Regions from separate parts of the Bacillus sp. EA-CB0995 genome, predicted to be linked through region 1. Evidence: a T-box and tRNA genes for the amino acid it is inferred to sense, from the RefSeq annotation. Region 1 holds a T-box; the other holds one or more tRNA genes.
The links. A T-box is a leader RNA that pairs with one kind of tRNA and senses whether it is charged. The one in region 1 lies ahead of ileS (isoleucine--tRNA ligase), so its partner is inferred to be a tRNA-Ile.
Positions count from the first base shown of each region.

Region 2: it has a tRNA-Ile gene. The T-box ahead of ileS (isoleucine--tRNA ligase) is inferred to sense a tRNA for this amino acid. The anticodon was not compared.

Region 1 is NZ_CP169269.1:1,735,685-1,739,108, reverse strand. Features, by position in the region: gene ileS (isoleucine--tRNA ligase) at 1-1,589, opposite strand, end outside; T-box leader at 1,672-1,891, opposite strand; gene divIVA (septum site-determining protein DivIVA) at 1,943-2,449, opposite strand; gene ACEWFJ_RS09190 (YlmH family RNA-binding protein) at 2,544-3,317, opposite strand; gene ACEWFJ_RS09185 (YggT family protein) at 3,330-3,424, opposite strand, start outside.
Region 2 is NZ_CP169269.1:1,389,812-1,393,235, reverse strand. Features, by position in the region: partial or broken gene ACEWFJ_RS07260 (MFS transporter) at 1-401, opposite strand, end outside; gene sodA (superoxide dismutase [Mn]) at 588-1,199, opposite strand; tRNA gene ACEWFJ_RS07250 (tRNA-Ile) at 1,424-1,497, opposite strand; partial or broken gene ACEWFJ_RS07245 (DUF1189 domain-containing protein) at 1,722-2,488, shown strand; partial or broken gene ACEWFJ_RS07240 (hypothetical protein) at 2,710-2,891, shown strand; gene ispG (flavodoxin-dependent (E)-4-hydroxy-3-methylbut-2-enyl-diphosphate synthase) at 3,047-3,424, shown strand, end outside.

The DNA of each region.
Region 1 (3,424 bases):
CCAGAATCAAACCATACATCCATAATGTCTGTTTCTTTACGGAATTCGCCATTTGGGCTAGATGGATGTGTAAAGCCTTCTGGTAATAAGTCTTTCGCTTCACGTTCGAACCATACGTTCGAACCATGTTCACGGAATAACTCTGCTACATGATTAATCGTTTCATCTGTAATAATTGGATCACCGTTTTCTGCATAGAATACAGGAATCGGAACACCCCACGCACGTTGTCGAGAAATACACCAGTCACCGCGGTCACGAACCATGTTATGAAGGCGTGTTTCACCCCATGCTGGTACCCACTTTGTTTCCTCTACAGCTTGTAATAATTCACTGCGGAATGCTTCAATAGATGCAAACCACTGTGCAGTTGCACGGAAAATAATTGGTTGTTTCGTTCTCCAGTCGTGTGGATAAGAATGCGTAATAAATGTTAATTTTAATAATGCACCAACCTCTTCTAATTTTTCCGTGATTGGTTTATTTGCTTTATCGTAGAATAACCCTTCAAATCCAGGCGCTTCACTTGTTAATACACCTTTATCATCAACTGGACAAAGAACTTCTAAGCCATATTGTTTCCCAACAAGGAAGTCATCTTCCCCGTGTCCTGGTGCTGTATGTACACAACCTGTACCAGCATCTGTTGTAACATGTTCACCAAGCATAACTAAAGAATCACGGTCATAAAATGGATGCTTAGCCACTGTATACTCAAGCTCGCTACCTTTTACTGTTTTAACAACTTCTGTGTTTTCCCACTCTAATGTTTTTGAAACTGTTTCGAGTAGCTCAGAAGCAATGATATATTTTGCATCATCTACTTTTACGATACTGTATTCAAGTTCTGGATGAACAGAAATACCTAAGTTAGCTGGCAATGTCCAAGGTGTTGTTGTCCAAATAATGAACTTCTCGTCACCTTCTAAAACATTTTTTCCATCTTTTACAGGGAATGCTACGTAAATAGATGCAGATTTTTTATCTTTATATTCAATTTCCGCTTCTGCTAATGCAGATTCACTTGTCGGAGACCAGTAAACAGGTTTTTGACCTTTATAAATGTAGCCCTTTTTCGCCATTTCACCAAATACTTTAATTTGCTGTGCTTCGTACGCTGGCTTTAATGTAATGTATGGATTATCCCAATCACCACGTACACCTAAACGTTTAAATTGCTCACGCTGACGGCTTACTTGCTCATATGCGTATTCTTCACAAAGTTTACGGAACTCAGCAACTGTCATTTCTTTACGCTTAACGCCTTTATTTGTTAAAGCTTGCTCGATTGGTAATCCATGCGTATCCCAACCTGGTACATATGGTGCTGAAAAACCGTTCATTGATTTATAGCGTACAATAAAATCTTTTAACACTTTATTTAACGCGTGTCCCATATGAATGTCACCATTCGCATATGGAGGTCCATCATGTAGTACGAATAGTGGACGTCCCTTTGTACGTTCTTGTACTTTTTCATAAATGTCCATTTCAGCCCATTTTTCTTGCATTACAGGCTCACGTTTCGGTAGATTTCCACGCATTGGAAATTCTGTTTTTGGCATTAATAATGTATCTTTGTACTCCATGCTTAACTCCTCCTTAAATATATAAAAGAAAGGCATTTTTTCTAAATAAATGGAATAAAAAAGAGACCTTCTCATCCCCCAAAAAAGGGACGAGAAGGTCTCCCGCGGTACCACCCTAGTAGACTACTACATATAGCAATCCTCTTTATATTCTTAACGCGAATACACGCCTGCGCTTACTTTATTATTCAGCGAGGAACTCCAGGGTGATATTCCCATTCTCTCCTTATTCTGAGCTTCCACCGTCCTCAGTTCGCTATATAAGGTATGAAAAAAGTACTTATCCCTATCTTCGTTTTTCTAAAAAATTATGTTGTATAGAATTATATGTAATAATGAGAAAAACGTCAAGCTTACACTGTTTCTTCTTTCTTAAGAAGTTCATCTACTTCTTCTTCTAACTCAATTAGCTTGTCCCAATCATCATTGTTTAACATTTCAAGCTGTGCTTCTATTAGCATACGGAAACGTGTACGGAACACTTTCGCTTGCTTTTTCAATTCCTCAATGTCAAATGCCACTTTTCTTGATTTTACTAACGCTTCGTTAATAATACGGTCCGCATTTTTCTCTGCTTCACGAACAATTAACTTTGCTTCTTTTTGTGCATTACGTTTTACTTCTTCTGCTGCTTCTTGCGCTACAACAATAGATTTATTTAATGTATCTTCAATATTGGAGAAATGCTCTAATTTCCCTTCTAGTTGTGCGACTTTTTCTTCTAACGCTTTCTTCTCACGAATCACTAATTCATAATCTTTAATGACTTGATCAAGAAATTCATTTACTTGATCCTCATCATAGCCGCGAAAGCCACGACTAAATTCTTTATTATGAATATCTAACGGTGTTAACGGCACAAACGCCACCTCCAAGTAGGTTATCTAAAATTTCCTTTTTTTAATTATATCTTTTCTTCGACAAAATGGGAGATTTTCCTTCTAAAAAAAGAAATCATTTTAAGATTCCATACAAAATTCTCCATTTATCGCGTTTTGTTTTTCCATCAACAGTGAGTAATTTACCCCTGCCATAACCTCTGACAGAAAATACATCTCCTGGAAAACAATCATACGCAGATTGCTCAACTACTTTCCAATTCACTTTTACAAGACCATTTTTAATAAATGGCTGTGCTTTTTGACGAGATATATGAAACATTTCCGCTATTAGTACATCTAATCGAAGCGCCGAAACTGTCCCCGATTTTTCATCCCACTGTTCTTGCATATGTAACACATGATCAGATGACACAGGTGCTAAAGACACTTTTGTTCTTCCAATTGATTGTAAATTCATTTCTATGTACGAAACAACTTCTTTTGCAACTACTATTTGGGCACGATTTTGTTGGAGCCAAATATCTCCGCATTTTTCTCTCTTTAATCCAAGAGACATAAATGCTCCTAATATTTGACGATGTTCCAGTGTATAAAATTTAGAAGGATAGTCAATTTCTAATACTTCTACTTGAAACTCTTCCTCATTCGGCATAAGATAAGTTGGATAAATTAATGCCCGCTTTCTTTCTGCACTCGGAGTAGCTCCATAGAACTGAAACGCAGCATCTCCTTGATGTCCAACAATCATAGAAACAATTTGCTGTTCACGTGGGTCAAGAAAATCAGTAAGTTTCACTTGATGATATTCCTCTGCCGCTTGCTTCCATTCTAACACTTTATCAACGAAAACTGTTTCTTCAGATCTAAAATGTTCATAGATGCTCATGTATATATCCTCTTACCTCACAAAAAATTCAAATACGCGTATCAATCCTGAACTAGCTAAATTTAGTACAATAATTGCTACAATTGGTGAAATATCAATCATTCCAA
Region 2 (3,424 bases), 350 kb from region 1:
CTCTGTAATTTCAAATGTTAATAAATTAAATGAGAGCCAGTAAAATCCATATCCCATTCCAAGCAAACTGCCGATTAGTAAAATATACTGCGAAGCATTCGTTCCTGTTAGTAATACAACAATAAAAAAATAGCTAATGTTGTCACGCCGATTCGGAGCAAAATCGTACGATCTACTCGTTTCGCTAATTTTCCGGCAACAAGAAATGTCAGTGGTTGTAAAACAACGCTTGCTAAATTATAAAGGCCAATATTCACAAAGTCCTTCGTTTGTTTCCATAAATAAATATTAACAAACGTATTCGACAATGAAATAGCCAACGCATATAACCCGCCAATTATGAGTAATAATACTAAGTCACGATTCACCTCAACATCGCCAATTAAATGTTTCCATTTCATATGAACTCTCCTTTACTTCATGTTCTAGTCTTCCAAAGAAGAACACAATTATGTAAAGAAGAAGAGGGAAAGTGAAACTTCTTTCAATGGAGCATCTTTCTCCATTGATGTGAACTCTACCAATCGGACCGGTGTAAGAAAACAAAAAAAGCTAGGAGAAACATCTCCTAGCTTTTACAATTATAATTATTTTGCGTCTTGGTAACGTTTTTCAACTGCGTTCCAATCTACAACGTTCCAGAATGCACCGATGTAGTCAGGACGACGATTTTGGTAATGTAAGTAGTATGCATGCTCCCAAACGTCTAGTCCTAAAACTGGAGTTTTACCTTCCATTAATGGAGTATCTTGGTTTGGTGTGCTTGTTACTTCTAACTCACCATTGTTTACAACAAGCCATGCCCAACCAGAACCGAAGCGAGTTGCGCCTGCTTTTGCAAACTCTTCTTTAAATGCATCAAAGCTGCCGAATTTTGCTTCAATTGCGCTTGCAAGTTCACCTACTGGTTGTCCGCCGCCATTTGGAGAAAGGATTGTCCAGAATAAAGAGTGGTTTGCATGTCCACCACCGTTATTGCGTACTGCTGTGCGGATTGCCTCTGGCACCTCGTTTAAGCTTGCAACTAATTCTTCAATACTTTTTTCTGCTAATTCCGCATGTCCTTCTAATGCAGCATTTAAATTTGTTACGTATGTGTTGTGATGTTTTGTATGATGGATGTTCATTGTTTCTTTGTCAAAATGAGGTTCTAATGCATCATACGCATAAGGTAAATTTGGTAATTCATGTTTTGCCATTGTTATATTCCTCCCATTTGTATGTATTTGCCGATAATGACTCGGCATACAAATTCATTTTACCCTAATTACATAGAGGTGAAAACAAATTTAACGTATTGCCTCGCTAACATTAAAGTAGCAAATTTTCCATTTCTTTTCAAACGAAATGCTCATAAATTTCGTAAAAAAGCTTCCTTCTATAAGGAAGCATATGTGCTATGTATCAATATGTGAAATGGATATGGACCCTGTAGGACTCGAACCTACGACCGGACGGTTATGAGCCGTCTGCTCTAACCAGCTGAGCTAAAGGTCCACAATACATATACGAATAACTGCCAAGGTATCCTGTATACTCTAATCAACTAAACTACTCTAGAATGTATGATTACATATAAAAATGTAAGATAAATTTACCATAATGAAAAGAAATGTGTCAATTGCATTTTCATATCACACATGATATATCTTGTGATTCTTTAGAAACGTACGTTACAATGGGATGGTAAATCAATATATTTAAAAGAAGGAAGTGAATTCATGTCCATATTTACGCAATTGTTTAAAAGTTTATATGCACCAAAAGAGATGGCACTTTTTCGTTTTCAAAAAATCGGAAAAACGATTCTTTACATAATGTTGCTATGTTTACTTGCTACCGTTCCAAAAACGATTCTATTTGGAAGTTTCATTCAAGATGGCATTAGTCTGGTTAATCATTCTATCGAAAAAGATGTACCTGATTTTAAAATTGAAAATGGCGAACTTCACGCAGACATCGACAAACCCATTGTAAAAGATGACACAGATTTTATTTTTGTATTTGATCCAAATGCAACGGATGCAAGTGCATATTCCAACCGAGATGGTGTGTTCATCTTAAAAGATAAAGTGATTTCAACAGCAGAACAAAAAACACAATCATTTCCATATAGTGACTTAGGAAATACGACTTTTGAAAAAAAGATATTCAAGAATTAGTTTCATTTGTCGATAGCATATATCCAATTGCTATGTTCGTTATCGGAATACTTATTTACTTATTCCAACTCTTCATTACATTCCTTGGCGTTACGCTATTAGCATTTATCGGCTCTGCAATGAGCGGACAGCGTAAACTATCGTACAAACAAATTTGGACATTAACTGCCTACAGCTATACAATCCCAACTATATTCTTTATGATAATGGATTTGTTAAAAATTAACGTCCCAGGCTCGTTGTTCCTATTTATTACCGTTGTTCTGATTGTTCTTTATTTAACAATAAAAGAAGTACCAAAACCAAAAGAAAAAAATTCACTATAAAAAATGCCTTCAAGGCATTTTTTTGGACAAGCATATATTTCTCTACAAAGGAGTGAAGAAATATGAAAAGACTTGGCGGTGTCTTATTGTTGCTTGTTCTCGGTTACGTCTTGTACTACGATATGACAATCGGCACTTTACCGTTACTTCATACATATTCCAAAACAAAAGAAACTTCGGCTAAAGCTTCAAAAAACGACCAAAAAGAAAATATATCATCAACAAAATATAAAATCATTGAAATAAAAACAGGCGATACCGTTCTATCCATTACAGAGGAAATTAACAAAAAAAAATCCCTTCTATTGAAAAGGTTGTTACAGATTTTAAAGGATTAAACCAAAGTGAATCTCCTGCAAAATTACAAATTGGGAAAAAATACAAATTCCCTCTCTATCCATAACAGTATCACATAATTCTTGTCAATTGCAGCAAAGCGCTGATACAATAGAAAAAGTGAAGCTAGACATTTGGCTTCACGAGACAAATACTGCATACAATATAAATGTATTTGTCTACAAAATAAGAAACTTCTTTTATAAGGAGAGCGATCTATTCGTGAATGAAATAACTCATCGTACAAAAACACGTCCTGTTAAAGTTGGAAATTTAACAATCGGCGGTAATAATGAATTAATTATACAAAGTATGACAACAACAAAAACGCATGATGTGGAAGCAACAGTTGCCGAAATTAAACGTTTAGAAGAAGCAGGTTGTCAAATTGTCCGTGTAGCCGTTCCAGATGAGCGCGCTGCAGACGCAATTGCTGATATTAAAAAACAAATTAATATCCCTCTTGTTGCTGATATTCATTTTGACTATCGCCTAGCATTAAAAGCAATTGAAGGCGGTATTGACAAAGTTCGTATCAACCCTGGAAACATCGGTCGCCGCCATAAAGTTGAAGCAGTTGTAAATGCTGCAAAAGAACGC